DNA from 2 places in the Mycobacterium sp. NPDC003323 genome. Region 2 is predicted to be linked to the other one. Evidence: predicted binding sites of a transcription regulator. Region 2 holds the regulator's gene; the other holds the start of a gene.
What was found. The regulator LexA, encoded in region 2, represses DNA repair genes until DNA is damaged. The targets are predictions, from matches to a motif close to CGAACANNTGTTCG.
Positions count from the first base shown of each region.

Region 1: the regulator LexA is predicted to act here: its motif matches at 2,813-2,826, upstream of ACWDUN_RS00110 (DUF222 domain-containing protein).

Region 1 is NZ_JBSFSB010000001.1:21,920-29,499, reverse strand. It holds gene ACWDUN_RS00120 (flavin-containing monooxygenase) at 1-81, opposite strand, end outside; gene ACWDUN_RS00115 (TIGR03617 family F420-dependent LLM class oxidoreductase) at 129-1,109, opposite strand; gene ACWDUN_RS00110 (DUF222 domain-containing protein) at 1,186-2,808, opposite strand; gene ACWDUN_RS00105 (flavin monoamine oxidase family protein) at 3,063-4,397, shown strand; gene ACWDUN_RS00100 (alpha/beta fold hydrolase) at 4,387-5,325, opposite strand; gene ACWDUN_RS00095 (NAD(P)-dependent alcohol dehydrogenase) at 5,351-6,433, opposite strand; gene ACWDUN_RS00090 (NADPH:quinone oxidoreductase family protein) at 6,458-7,426, shown strand; gene ACWDUN_RS00085 (CocE/NonD family hydrolase) at 7,413-7,580, opposite strand, start outside.
Region 2 is NZ_JBSFSB010000001.1:796,176-803,755, reverse strand. It holds gene ACWDUN_RS03610 (alpha/beta fold hydrolase) at 1-348, shown strand, start outside; gene ACWDUN_RS03605 (PhzF family phenazine biosynthesis protein) at 375-1,064, shown strand; gene nrdR (transcriptional regulator NrdR) at 1,070-1,531, opposite strand; gene ACWDUN_RS03595 (LysM peptidoglycan-binding domain-containing protein) at 1,616-2,137, opposite strand; gene ACWDUN_RS03590 (TetR/AcrR family transcriptional regulator) at 2,267-2,833, opposite strand; gene ACWDUN_RS03585 (oxygenase MpaB family protein) at 2,980-3,921, shown strand; gene ACWDUN_RS03580 (DoxX family protein) at 3,918-4,334, shown strand; gene lexA (transcriptional repressor LexA) at 4,399-5,073, shown strand; gene ACWDUN_RS03570 (sunset domain-containing protein) at 5,074-7,221, opposite strand; gene ACWDUN_RS03565 (acyl-CoA dehydrogenase family protein) at 7,339-7,580, opposite strand, start outside.

The DNA.
Region 1 (7,580 bases), 770 kb from region 2:
CGCGTTGATCCCCGAGATGCCCGCCCCGATGATCAGGACGTCGCTGAACTCGGGTTCGGCAGCCTCGTTTCGCTCGGCCATCGGACAACCTCCTCGTGGTCCTGCCCCGTACCAACCACCATAGGACCTCAGGTGCGCAGCGCGTCAACGATCTGGGCCAAAGAGTCGGCCGCGATCGGTCCGGGTTGATAGATGCAGATCTTGTCGGAGATGCCCGCGACCCGGTCGCGGATGTGCGCGGCGATCTGCGCCGGGGTGCCGCAGGCGGCGATGGTGTGCAGCACGTCGTCGTCGATCAGTGCGCCCATGTCGGCCCATCGGCCCTGCTTGGACAGCGCGTTGAGCTGGGGCTGCAGCTCCCCCCAGCCATGGATGTCCAATACCGGACGATAGGCCGGGGTCGACCCGTAGAAGGCCAACAGCTGGCGGGTGGCGGCATGTGCCTCGTCGTTCTCGCCCACCGAGACGATGATCTCCGGGACGATTGCCAGGTCGGACCGATTCCGTCCGGCCGCGGCCAGTCCCTCGTCGACGGCGGCCATGGTGACCTCGTGCAGGAATTTCTTGTTGCCGAAGGGCATCACCAGCAGGCCGTCGGCATGCGCGGCGGTGGCCTTGGTCAGCCGGGGGCCCAGCGCACCGACGTAGATCGGCGGCGGACCGTACGGGTTGTCGCGCGGGGTGAACGTCGGCGTCATCAGCGTGTGCCGGTAGAACTCGCCGCGGAAGTCGAGCCGCTGCCCCGTCGACCAGGTGTCGAAGATGGCGCGCAGCGCGGCCACCAGTTCGGTCATCCGCGCCACCGGGCGGTCGAAGTCGGCGCCGAACCGCTTCTCGATCTGGGTGCGGATCTGGGTGCCCAGCCCTAGGGTGAATCGGCCCTTGGTGAGGATCTGGTGATCGATCGCCTGATGGGCCAGATGAATCGGGTTGCGCGGGAACGCGATCGCCACGTTCGTCATCAGGTCCAGGCCTTCGACCGTCGAGGCCAGGGTCAGCGGGGTGAACACATCGTGCGGGCCCTCGAACGTGAAGACACCGCTGGCACCGGCATCACGCAGTTCTTGTGCTCGCTCGACGGCTCCGGACGGTCCATACAGCGCGGTCATCACCTTCACAGGGCCACACACTAACGTGACTTGTGGAACGAAACTCGGTTTGGCGCGTGTACGCGCCGCGGCGCCATCACTCGACGTCCGACTCTCCCGGATCGCCATCGCTCAGTCCTTGAGTTTCTTGTCTGGGGAGCAGTTCTTCGGGGTGGAAGTGGTGGTTGATGGTGTCTTGGCCGGTGTCCATCAACGGTGGTGGGTGCCAGTGCACGCGTCCGGTGGTGGGGTCGATGCGGGTGGTCCAGCCCAGTTCGGCGAGTTGGTTGTCAGGCCCGCAGCCCAGTCCGAGGGTGTCCGCGTCGGTGAGCCCGCCGTTAGCCCAGCTGGGGTCGGCGTGATGGGCCTGGCAATGGTTGGCACATTTCGTACAGCCCGGCCGGGTGCAGCCGCGGTCGCGGTTGTACAGCAGCAGGCGCTGGGCCTTGGTGGCCAGGCGTTTGGTGCGGCCCATGTAGAGCGGTTCGGCGGTGTGTTGTCGATACACCACCAAATAGTGATGGGCATGCTCGGCCAGGCGAATCAGGTCCGGCATCGGCATCAAGGTGCCGGTCCCGGTGACCGCGATCCCGGCCCCGGACTCCAACTCACCCAGCGTGGTGGACACCACCACCGTCACGGGGAGCCCGTTGTGCTGGCCCAGGCGCCCCGAGGCCAGGATCTCGCGCAGCACGGCTTTGAGTGCGTCGTGTTGGCGCTGGGCTTGGGTGCGGGTGTCGCGGTAGGCGGGCCCGGTCAGCGGGGGCAGCGACGGCGCCGGGGTGGCTGCGGCTGCGGCGGCGGCCTCGACCGCGTCGATCCGCTCGGCCAGCTCATCGAAGGTGGTGGGCAGCGGTAGCTGCTCCCACACCGACGCCGGATCCTGCTGTGGGTCCCGCGGCTCGGCTTCCGGCGCTTCCGGTTCGGTGCCCGGCGCTGCCGGCTCGTCGGCTTCAGCCTCGGGCTCCGGCTCGGGGTTGGCCGGTGAGTCCGGGTCCTCGGGATTGTTGACCCCGGGACGGGCCCAGGTGTCATTCACCGTACCCAGATAGGCCGCCAGCTCCGGATCCACCCAGCCGGTGATCCGGGTCAACCCGTCGGCATCCTGCTGACCGATGCTGATACCGCGCTTGTGGCGCACGATATCGGGGCCGCAGCCATTCTGATTCATCAGATACAACGCGGACACCGCGGTCGCGTGCACCGTCTCAGGAACACTGGCCCGGGCCAGCGGCACCAGGATGGCCTCCAACTCCGCACACTCGGCGGCATCGACATACTTGGCCGCCAACCGCACCGCCTCGGCGATCACCGCCACATGCCCCTCACCGATAGCCCCCTGCGCCAACGCCTGCGCGCACAACCCCAACGCCGGCTCCAGCGTCTGCCCGGTGATCGACTGCCTAGGAGCCAGTTCTTCGGCGCGGCGCACCCGGCGCGCGGCCTCGCGCCCGGACAGCCGCATCCGGGTGCCCAGCACATCGGCCCAGTTCTTGCCGCCGATCTCATGCGCGCTCGCCCGCGCCATCAACGCCGCCAGAATCCGGTGATCGACCGCCTCATCCTGGCGGGCGCGTTCCTCACGCTCGGACTGCAACGCCAACAACTCCGCGGTGTCGAACACCGAGAAATCAGCATCCAACAACGCCTTCACCGACGCGGCACGATCACCGACCGCGGCGGCTACCGCGTCCCGGGACTGCACCACATCCGACTTCATGACCCGAACATACGTGCGACCACCGACAAAACCGGTCACAATGTGACGCGAGATGCCAACGGGGCCAGAGAAATTCGCGTCGCTGGATTGTCGCTCGCCAGGCGGCAAGGAGACCGACCGTCAGCCGACCTGCTTCCTAGCGACAACCACGGCGATGGAAATGATCGGCGTGCCCGGCGGCGAACAATCAGTGATTCCCACGCCAAGACCCCCAGAGCGCATCCAGGCGCGCCGCGAGGCGGCACACTGGGGGTGTGACCGATGTGATCGTGGTGGGGGCCGGATTCGCGGGGCTGACGGCAGCGCGCGAACTGACACGTAACGGGCACGACGTGCTCGTGCTCGAGGGTCGTGACCGGGTCGGGGGCCGCTCCCACACCGCGACGATCGCCGGGGTGCCGGTCGATCTGGGCGCCACCTTCGTCGGGCCCACCCAGGACGCCGTGCTGGCGCTGGCCGCCGAACTGGGCTGCCCCACCGTCCCGACCTACAGCCGCGGCAAGAACCTCATCCGCTGGCACGGCAAGGTGCGGTCCTACCGCAGCACCATCCCGAAGTTGTCGCTGATCGAACTGCTCGACGTGTCCCGCATCCAGTGGCGGTTCGACCGACTCTCACGGCTGATCCCGGTCACCGACGCCTGGTCGGCCGATGCGGCCCCGCGACTCGACCAGAAAAGCCTGGAGGGCTGGCTGCGCGCCGTGCACGCCAGCGCGTCCACCCGCAATCTGATGGCCATCATGTCGCGGGTGACCTGGGGGTGTGAGCCCGACGAGGTCTCGATGCTGCACGCGGTGCGCTATGTCAAGGCCGCGGGCGGACTGGGCCGGATGCTCGACGTCAAGGGTGGAGCCCAACAGGACCGCTTCCCGGCGGGCACCCAGCCGATCGCGCAGCGGATGGCCGACGAACTAGGCGCGAAGGTGATCACCGGCGCGCCGGTGCAGCGCATCATCCGCACCGACGACGGCTACACGGTGGAATCGGCCGCCGGCCGGTACACCGCGTCGGCGGTGGTGTTGGCCATCCCGCCACAGCATCGCGGCGAGATCACCTTCGAGCCCGCGCTGCCGGACGGCCACGCCGAACTGCCCGCGCACTGGCCGCAGGGAAATCTCAGCAAGGCCTACGTCGCCTACGAGAAACCGTTCTGGCGCGCCGGCGGCTGCTCGGGCGAGGCACTGTCGGATGAGGGTCCGGTGTTCATCACCTTCGATGTCAGCCCCGACGACGACGGGCCCGGAATCCTGTTGGGATTCGCGGCAGCACGAACCTTCGACGTACTGTCCCCGGCCGCCCGTCGCGAACAGGCCGTGCAGTGCTTCACCACCCTGTTCGGCAAGGCTGCCGCCCATCCCATCGACTATCTCGATCACTGTTGGAGCGCCGAACAATTCGCCCCCGGCGGGCCGACGGCGGCCGTACCGCCGGGGTCGTGGACCACCTACGGCCGACATCTGCGCACGCCGATCGACGGAATCTTCTGGGCCGGCACCGAAACCGCCGACGAATGGACCGGATTCCTGGACGGCGCGGTGCGTTCGGGCCGGCGCGCGGCCGGCGAGGTGAGTGCCTACCTCAGGACGTGAGGCGTTGCCGCACCACGGATTCGGCGAGTGCGCGCAGCCGCTGGTTGACCTCGGCCGGCCGCTCCAGGATGGCGCAGTGCCCGCCGGCCAGCTCGACGAAGTCGGCCAGATTGGGTGCGTGCTCGGCGATGTGCCGCGAGGCGTTGATCGGCAGCAACCGATCCTTGGTGCTGCCGATCACCAGCGTCGGCACCGACAGGTTCTGCAGCGAGATGTGTTTGGGCCCAAGGCCGTCGACCAGCACCCGGGCCCATCCGCCGCGGCCGGCGGCCGGCGTGGTGGCGAACAGCCGGTAGACCAACTCGCTCACCTGGGGATCGGCGTCGGCACCGACGGCCAGGTAGCCGACGAATCGCTTGTTGGCGCGGTCGGCCAGCTTGGGCACCGGGCTCGCACCGAACGTCTTCAGCAGCGAGCCCGCGGTCCGGATGCGGGTGGCGGCCAGCGCGGCGGGCACCCGGGCCAGCTGCACATCGCGTAGCAGGTCACCGGTGCTGGTGTTGATCAGCGCAACCGCGTCGGCGCAGCGGGTGACGCGATGCGGATAGCGCTGCGACCACGAGGTGATGGCGATACCGCCCATCGAGTGCCCGCCGATCACCGCGCGCTCCCCCGGCGCCAGCGTCGCGTCCAGGACCGCGTCCAGGTCGGCGGCCAGGTGGTTGAGGCTGTATCCGTGGCGGCTGCGCGGTGTCTCGCTGCGGCCGTGCCCGCGGTGGTCGTAGGCGATGACGCGGTAATCACCGGCCAGGTCGGCGATCTGGTGAGCCCACACCTCGATGGCGCAGGTGATGCCGTGGGCCAGCACGATCGGGTACCCGTCCTCGGGTCCGAAGACCTGGGCGTGCAGGCGGGTGCCGTCGGTCGAGCGCACCTCCACGGGTCGTCCGTCGGGAATCGCGGGCAGCGTCACTGCGGCTCCAATCATCGGCGTCGTTGCCTGAAACGGCAGCTTAACCGCCGGTGACGAGCACGGGCTTGATCACCGCACCGGATTTCGCCGCGGTCCACGCGTGGGCGAAATCGCCGAAGGCGAAGGTGCTGACCAGCCGGTCCAGCGGCAGCCGCCCGTCCCGGTACAGCTGCGCCAACTGCGGGATGAACACCTGCGGATCGCTGTCCCCCTCGACGACACCGCGCACCGTCAGTCCCTTGGCCATGATCAGCGTAACCGGAAGCTCGGCATTCGGCGCGCCCAACCCCAGCAGCGCCAGCGTGCCGCGCGCGGCCAGCACCCCCACCGCCGCGGTGATCACATCCGGGCGCGCCGTGGTGTCCACCGCGCCGGCCACTCCGCCGGTCAGCGCCATGATCTCGGCCGCGGCATCGGTGGTGGTCGGGTCCAGCGTGGCGGTGGCGCCGAGTCCGGCGGCCAGTTCCCGGCGTTCGGCGATCGGGTCGACCGCGATGATGGTGCCGGTGCCGGCGATCCGCGCGCCCATGATCGCCGACAGTCCGACCGCCCCGGCGCCGAAAACCGCGATGCTGTCGGCCGGGCCGATGACGTTGAGCACCGCACCGACCCCGGTCTGCACGCTGCACCCCAGCGGCGCGGCCAATGCGGCATCCATGCCGGCGGGCAGCGCGACGGCATTGCGGCTGCCGGCCATCGCATAGGTGGCGAAACTGGACTGCCCGAAGAAGCCACCGGTGATCGGTGCGCCGTCCAGCCGCAGCGCGCTGGTCTCATCGCGGCGACCGCCGCGCATGTTGAGGTTGGTCGATTGGTCGCAGTACGCGGGCCGGTCCTTCACGCAGTTGCCGCACGCACCGCAGCTGGCGAAGGTCAGGACCACCTGATCACCGACCGAATGCCGGGCCTGCGGGCCGACGGCCACGACGGTGCCGGCACCCTCGTGCCCGAACACCATCGGTGTCTTGCGCAGGATGGCGGACATCGTGATGTCGGTGTGGCAGATGCCGACGGCGTCGACGCGCACCAGCACCTCGTCCCCGATCGGATCGCGAAGTTCGACATCGGTGAGCTGCGGGTCCCGCCCCGTTTCCAGGACCACCGCGGCACGTGCCTTGATCACTTGACGCATGTTAAATGGTGAGCCATGCGCGCAATTCAGATACCCCGGTTGGACGGACCCGAGGCCGCCGAGCTGGTCGAAGTCGACGAACCGGGTACCGACGGTGTGGTCATCGATGTGCATGCGGCCGGGGTGGCGTTCCCCGATGCCTTGCAGACCCGCGGCCTCTACCAGCACAAGGCACCGCTGCCGTACATCCCCGGTGCCGAGATCGCCGGTGTGGTGCGCAGCGCCCCGGACGGGTCCGGGTTCGCGTCCGGTGACCGGGTCGCCGGGCTGTGCATGCTGACCGGCGGGATGGCCGAGGTGGTGTCGCTGCCGCCCGACCGGGTGTTCGCGCTGCCGGACACGGTGTCCTTCGAGGCCGGCGCCGGCATCCTGTTCAACGATCTGACCGTGCACTGCGCGCTGCGCACCCGCGGTCGACTGGCCGCCGGCGAGACGGTGCTGGTGCACGGCGCCGCCGGCGGGATCGGCACCTCGGCGCTACGGCTGGCCCCGGCATTCGGCGCGAGCCGCACCATCGCGGTGGTCAGCACCGAGGAGAAGGCGCAGACCGCGCGGGCGGCCGGGGCGTCGGACGTGGTGCTGGCCGACGGATTCAAGGATGCGGTCGCCGAACTCACCGACGGGCGCGGGGTCGACATCGTGCTCGACCCGGTCGGCGGTGACCGGTTCACCGATTCGCTGCGCTCGCTGGCGCCGGCCGGTCGGCTGTTGGTGGTCGGTTTCACCGGCGGTGAGATTCCGACGGTCAAGGTGAACCGGTTGCTGCTCAACAATGTCGACACCGTCGGCGTCGGTTGGGGTGCCTGGGCCGCCACCCACCCGGGTTATCTGGCCGAGCAGTGGGCCGAGCTCGCGCCGCTGCTGGCCGACGGCCGGGTGAGCGCCCCGGAGCCGGTCGTGTACCCGTTCGAGGAAGCCGGTGCGGCGATCGCATCGCTGGAGAACCGCACCGCGGTCGGCAAGGTCGTGCTCAAGATCCGATAGCGCCCTCGGTCGGGAGGATCAGCCGGGACCGCGGACCGACGGTGTGGCGACTGCGGATCAGCCGTGCGGCGGTCCATACCGGTTCGCCGGTCCCCGGGTTGCGCGCGAAGCGGGGGTAGGAACCGCCGGCGATCGACACCCGGATCCGTGCTCC
Region 2 (7,580 bases):
ATGCTGGATCGCTGTTATCTGACCGAATCCGTTCCCGTGCAGTTGATCTGGGGCCGACAGGATTCGGTGATCCCGGTCAGCCACGCCTGGCTGGCGCACGCGGCCATGCCGGGTTCTGCCCTTGAGATCTTCGAGGGCTCAGGACATTTCCCGTTTCACGACGACCCCGAACGGTTCGTCGACATCGTCGGTGCGTTCATCGACAGCACCCAGCCATCCGAGTACGACCACGAGCTGCTGCGTGAACTGCTGCGCGCCGGCATCAGTGAACGCGCCATCACCGGCCCACTGGACACCCGGGTCGCCGTCCTGGATGCGATGGGCGCCGACGAGCGCAGTGCCACGTGAGCCGAGGACGAGATTAGGATCGTGGCATGGCCGTCGATGTTGATGTCTTACGCGTATTCACCAATGCCCGGGGCGAGTTCGGGAACCCGCTCGGCGTGATCGACGCCGCGACGGTCGATCCCGCGGACCGACAGCGGATCGCGGCCGAACTGGGTTACAGCGAAACCGTATTCATCGATGTGCCGGAGTCCGGCGCGGCCAGCGCGCATGTGCGGATCTTCACTCCGACGACCGAGCTGCCGTTCGCCGGGCACCCGACCGTCGGAACTTCGTGGTGGCTGAAGCAGCGCGGACTGCCGGTGCGCACTTTGCAGGTGCCGGCGGGCCTGGTGCAGGTCGACTATGTCGACGACGAGTTCACCGCGATCAGCGCCCGCTCGGATTGGGCGCCCGAACTCGCCATCTACGATGTCGATTCGGCCGAGCAGGTTTCGGCGGCCGACCCGGCCGACTACGGCGATGATGTCGAGCACTACGTGTGGGCGTGGACCGACCGGGAGGCGGGCGCTCTGCGTTCGCGAATGTTCGCCCCGCACCTGGGAATTGTCGAGGATGAGGCTACGGGAGCCGCCGCGGTGCGGATGACCGATTATCTGAGCCGGGATCTGCTGATCACCCAGGGCAAGGGCTCGGAGATCCGTACCTGGTGGGACCCCACGGGTTGGGTGAAGGTGGCCGGACGGGTCGTGGCCGAGGACTCACGTCGGCTCGACTGAGTGATTCAGCCCGAGGTGCTCACGCGATGGGCGCGCAGCGCCTCGATCTCGCGTTCGAAGTCGTCGGCCGAGGAAAACGACCGGTACACCGAGGCGAACCGTAGGTAGGCGACCTCGTCGAGGTCGCGCAGCGGACCCAGGATGGCCAGTCCGACTTCGTTACTGGGAATCTCCGGCGAGCCCGCGGCTCGCACCGCGTCCTCCACCTGCTGCGCGAGCAGGTTGAGGGCATCGTCATCGACCTGACGCCCCTGGCATGCGCGTCGCACGCCCCTGATGACCTTCTCGCGACTGAACGGTTCGGTGACGCCGCTGCGCTTGACGACCGCGAGCACCGCGGTCTCCACGGTGGTGAACCGCCGACCACATTCCGGGCACGAGCGCCGACGGCGGATCGCCTGGCCCTCATCGGTTTCGCGGGAGTCGACGACTCGCGAATCGGGATGACGACAGAACGGACAGTGCATCACTGCTCCTTTGCCGCACCACAATCGGACCGTATTTGACGCTTCCGAGCGTACCTGCATGGCCGGCGACCGTCGCACGTCGGATCAGCCGATCGGCGCGATCAGGGTCTGCCCGGCACGCACGGCGCCGGAATCGAGCTTGTTGAGTTCGCGGATGCGCTCCATCACCGAGTCGGCGGGCACATCCGGGGCGACGCGCTCGGCGATGCTGTGCAGTGTCTCCCCGGCCTGGACCTCGACGACCGACAACCGGGTCGGCATCTCGATCGGCTGGTCGGACGCGGGTGCGCCCACCTGTGCCACCAGCCCCAGCCACAGGGTGATACCGCCGGCCAGCAGCGCCAGCAGCACCGTGACCGCCGGGGTGATCGGCCGGCTGCGGTGCGATGCCCGCGACATCAGCACGCCGGTCCCCCGGTACCCGAGCGAGGCACCCCCGGGCCGGCGGGTCTGCGGGCGCCGGCGGCGGACCACCACGTCACGCGGCAGCGGCCACACCTCGGCCGCCGATGACGGCCGGTGCTGGAGTTCCCGGCGCCGGACGGCGCCGGCGTCCAGTCGGTCGCGATGGTCACGCACGTCGCTCCGCGCTTCCAGAATCGTCATGTGCCTGCCTCCTCGTGGCTGGTGTTCGCTTCTATGTTCGAACGATAGTCGATCATGTGTTCGATGGATAGAACACGTGATCGAACTGTTAGCGAACGATAGCGGCGACCACCGACAAGTCCGGGCGCCTCAGCCCGAGGCGCCGGCCAACAGGCCGGTGGAGGCGAATTTCAGGCCTCGGCGCAGTTCATCGAGGCTGATCGGATCATCGCTCTCGATATAGCGCAGCGTGGTCGCCACCGCCATGTTGTAGAACAGCCACGCCAGGGCCCGCGCGCTGAGCTCGTTGCGGTACCGGTCGCGGTAGTACCCCATGTGCAGCGTCGCCATCGCGAGCAGGGTCGCGTTCAGTCCGGAGATGTTGTCGAACGTGCGGACATGATCGGGCCGCTCGGCGAGATAGCGGATCAACCTCCGGTTCGCGATCGTGAAGTCGATCAGGATGTCGATCGAGGACTCCATGGCGGCCTCCGGTTCGGCCATGGTGACCGCGCGCAGCATGTCCTCGATCGCGGGCGCCTGCTCGGCGGCCAGTTTCTCGATGGCCGCGTTGATGATCTCCTCCTTGTTGGCGAAGTACTGATAGATCGACCCCTTGCTGACACCGGCCCGCTCGGCGATGGCATTGGTGGTCAGCTGCTCGGGGCCGGTCTTGCGCAACAGGGTCGCGGCAGTGTCCACAATTTTTGCGACCATCTCCCTCGAACGCTCCTGCTTCGGTGCCTTTCGATGCCGTGACGTGCTTTTATCGGCAGCCAATGCAGCCTCCTAACGCGACTTGAATGCGACCGATAGGTCATATTAGCGTCGCTGCCCCAAGCCTTGAGGAGGTGCGCGCAGTCATGACTGCCACCACGGATCTACCCGTTCACGATGCCGAAGACGCCGGCCGGCCCGAGCTGGTCCCGCTGGACTCACTGACCGCCGAGCACACCGGGCGCTGGACGTTTCTCATCGTCGACGGGGCGGCGTTCATGATGCAGGCCATGGAGCCGGTGATCGCCGAGATCACCGGCCGCTACTCGGCGGCCTTCCACGGCGACCCGGGTGGCCGCGCGATCCGCTCCGTCGACTCGGTGCTGCGGTGGACCTACGGCGGCACCGAGGCCGTCGCCGAGGGCAACCGGGTGCGCGCCATGCACCAGCCGATCACCATGCGCAGCGCCGCCGACGGCAAGCAGATCAGCGCACTGAACCCGCAGTCCTATCAGTGGGTGATCGCCACCGGCTACATCGTCACGGCCCAGGGCGGCCGGCTGCTGGTGGGGCGTGAGTTCACCGCCGACGAGAAGGCCGAGTTGCTACGCGACAACCGCCGACTGGCCCGGCTGTTGCACGTGCCGATGCGCGACTACCCGCAGACCCCGGCCGAGATGGATGCCTACTTCGAGTCCTGGATCGACAGGCTGGAAGCCACCCCGCAGGCACTGCAACTGATCGGCGAGATGAAGACCGGCAAGGTCGACCTGCCGCCATCGGTGCCCGCGCTCCTGCGCCCGCTGGCGCGCCGGATCCTGCGCCCCGGGCTGCGGCTGAATTACCTCTCGGTGGTGGGGCTGCTCGATCCGCGGTTGCGCGCGAAGCTCGGCGTCACCTGGAGCACGGCCGAAGAGCGTGAACTGCAGCGCATCTACACCGTCATCCGCACGGCCTACCGGATCCTGCCGGATCGGCTGACCTATTTCCCGCTGGCCTATCACGCCCGCAAGCATCACGAGTGCCTGGAGAAGATGAAGCAGCGCCAGCAGAAGTCCTTCGCCTACAACCTGCCCGGTGCCCGATGAGTGAGGTGCCCGCACCGCCGCCCACCACCCGCGCGCGCAGCATCGCCCGCCTGACGCTTGCCGGCGCGATGATCTTCGCCGGCCTCAGCCACCTGTTCTGGGCCCGTGAAGAGTTTCAGGCTCAGGTGCCGAAGTGGGTTCCGATGGATGCCGACGGTGTCGTGATGGCCTCCGGTGGCGTCGAGATCACCCTCGGCGTCGGCCTGGCCCTGCTGCGACGCGACCGCGTCCTGGTCGGCCGGCTGCTGGCGGCGTTCTTCGTGCTGATCTTCCCGGGCAACATCGCGCAGTACCTCAACCATGCCGACGGTTTCGGCCTCGACACCGACACCAAGCGCCTGGTCCGGTTGTTCTTCCAGCCGGTGCTGATCGCCTGGGCGCTGTGGTCGACCGGGATCCCGCGACGCCGATGAAGACACGCGACACGCCTCGAACACATGTTTGATTATCGGTGCGGCGGCGACTACATTCAGCCCCATGAGCGACAGCAGCGACACCCCTGAGGCACGCTCCGGCCTGACCGAGCGTCAGCGCACCATTCTCGAGGTCATCCGCACCTCGGTGACCACCCGTGGCTATCCACCGAGCATCCGGGAGATCGGCGACGCCGTCGGACTCACGTCCACCTCGTCGGTCGCCCACCAGCTGCGCACCCTGGAACGCAAGGGCTATCTGCGGCGCGATCCCAATCGCCCACGCGCGGTGGACGTCCGCGGCGCCGACGACACCGTGACGCCGATCGTCGCGACCGACGTCGCGGGCTCCGACACACTGCCGGAGCCGACCTTCGTCCCGGTGCTCGGACGCATCGCCGCGGGCGGACCGATCCTGGCCGAGGAGGCCGTCGAGGATGTCTTCCCGCTGCCCCGCGAGTTGGTCGGCGAGGGTTCACTGTTCCTGCTGAAGGTGGTCGGCGAGTCGATGGTCGACGCGGCGATCTGCGACGGCGACTGGGTCGTCGTCCGTCAGCAGAACGTGGCCGACAACGGCGATATCGTCGCCGCGATGATCGACGGCGAGGCCACCGTGAAGACCTTCAAGCGGACCAAGGGCCAGGTGTGGCTGATGCCGCACAACCCGGCGTTCGAACCGATCGACGGTAACGACGCCGTGGTGCTCGGCAAGGTCGTCACCGTGATCCGCAAGGTCTGATCAGTCGGCCCGCACGAAACCGTTCGCGCGGGCGAACTCCTCACTGGCGAACCAGATCTCGGCCTCGGTATCGCGGTAGCCGCGGCTGCCCGGCGCCCAGTACAGACCCGTCTTGGTGTCCGCCTTGATCGGATAACCCTCGGGGGCCCGGTAGCGGTCGGTGGTGGCCAGCCGCATGGACGTCCAACCGGCGTCTTCGGCCTCGTCGTCCGGTGCCGCCGCCGCGTGCCGGCCGCTGGGGACCTCGGGCTCGTAGGACGGCAGCGGCGGGACCCCGACCACCGCGGTCGGCGGCTCGACGTCGAGTTCGGGTACCGACGGCTCCGGCGGCAGCGTTTCGATGCGGGTGGGCGCGGTGTCCACCGCGTCCTCGTCGAACACCGGCTCCTGCGGTGCTTCCGCCGGCTCCGGCTCAGCGCCGTATTCGGGCTCAGCGCCGTATTCGGGCTCGTCGCCGTATTCGGGCTCGTCGACGTACTCGGCGTCGACGAAATCGTCCCGATCGTCGTCGTCGAGATCCTCGCCGAGATCGTCGGTGAAGTCGTCGGCGGGACGGGCACCGGCCTCGGCCGAACGCTTGGCATACGGCGGGGTCTCGCCGACCGGCGGCACCAGCGCCCACGGGCTCTGCGCACTCTGCTGCTCGTAACCACCGTCGTGCAGCACGCCGGTCTCGGGTTCCGCGTCGCGGCGGGCGTCGGGACCGTCATAGCCGTCATAACCGTCGTAGCGGTCCTCGTAGCCGCCGTAACCCCGGTCGTAGTCCTCGAATCGGTCGTCGCGGGAGCGCCGATTGCGCAGCACCGCAACGGCGATCACCGCGATCAGGCCGACCAGCGGGATCAGGCCGAGCAGCCACCACCAGCGCCACGTGTACCACTTGTCACCGTCACCGCCCGACGCCGCCTCGGGTGCGGCCGACGGGTTCTGCGGCGCCTCCGCGCCGGGCACCTGCAGACCGGTCAACTGCGATTGCAGGCCGGCCGGCTCGGTGCTGAACTGATTGGTGGACGAGTCCCAGGAGATGGACCCGCCGTTGAACTGCTGGGTGACGATGTTGCCGTTCTCGGTCTGATCCGCCTTGGGTGCGCCGAGCTCACCGGTTGCACCGCCCAGCTTCTGCCATGCCGCATTCATCGCGCCACGGACGATGACGGCACCGAAATCGGGCGTCCAGAAGATGACCGGCTGGTCCTCGGCGGCGAACGGCACCACCGCACTCTGCGGAGCCAGGCCACCATCGGCTTCGCTCGCGGTGGGAAATCCGAGATCCCCGGTCGGCCCGCCGACACTCTCGTACTTGGCCAGCACCTGACCGGTCACCACGTTGGCACCGGTGGCCGGGCTGTAGAAGATCTTGCCGCCGGCGTAGTTCTGACCGACACCGTCGGCACCGATCGCGTACTGCGCACCCTCCTCGGCACCCAGCGGGCCGAGCTCCCCACCGGCCGCCCGGCGGGCCGCGGCGATGGCCGAGGTGGCGTCCGAGGGAACCTCGACGGCACCGAGTTGACCCGCCAGTTCGGGCGGGACCGTCGTGAAGGTTCGAGTCTTGCGGTTCCAGGAGATCTCACCACCGGTGAACTTCTGGCTGACCACATCGCCGTCGGTGGTCTCGTCCTCGCTGGGCACCCCGAGCACCCCGGCCGATCCGCCCAGGGTGTCCCAGGCGCTGTTGATCGCACCGCGGACCACCCGGGCACCGGTGTCCGGTGTCCAGAAGATGACCGGGCTGTCCGGGGCATTGAACGTGACGTTCCGGCTGTTGGCCGCGCGGCCCGGACCCTCATCGATGGTCGGAAAGCCCAGGTCACCGGTGGGCCCGCCGAGAGATTCGTACTTCTCCAAGATGGCGCCGGTCATGATGTGGGCACCGGTCCCGGGGGTGAAGAAGATCTTGCCACCGGCGAAGTTCTGGCCGAAGCCCTCACCCGCGGGATAGACGCCGCCGTCCTTGGGTCCGAGTGGACCGGCCGGTCCGCCGCCGGCGGTCTCCCACGCAGCCGTGATCGCCGCGTCGGCATCGCTTTCCGGTGTCGCGACGGCCGGCGGCGCCAGCAGCACCGTCGCGGCCATCAGCCCGGCACTCACCAGCACTGCCGCCGCCCGCCCGGCCAGATTGCCGAACCGGGTTCGCTGCGTGGTCATTCGGTCCCTCCCGAAGTCGTGCAAAACCCCACGAAAGTATCGTGTTCGTCAACTTTGCGTCAGTTGACCGCGAACTCGTGGGATATTGCCACCTGCACCGACGGCGTGTCGGACCGGTCAGACTCCCAGGCCGCGCCCGATGATCTCCTTCATGATCTCGGTGGTCCCGCCGTAGATCGTCTGGATCCGCGAATCCAGGAAGGCCCGCGCGATCGGGTATTCGCGCATGTAGCCGTAGCCGCCGTGCAGCTGCAGACAGCGGTCCACCAGTCGCACCTGAGCCTCGGTGCTGTACCACTTGGCCATCGCGGCCTGCTCGACGGTCAGCTTGCGGTCGAGGTGCAACCGGATGAACTCGT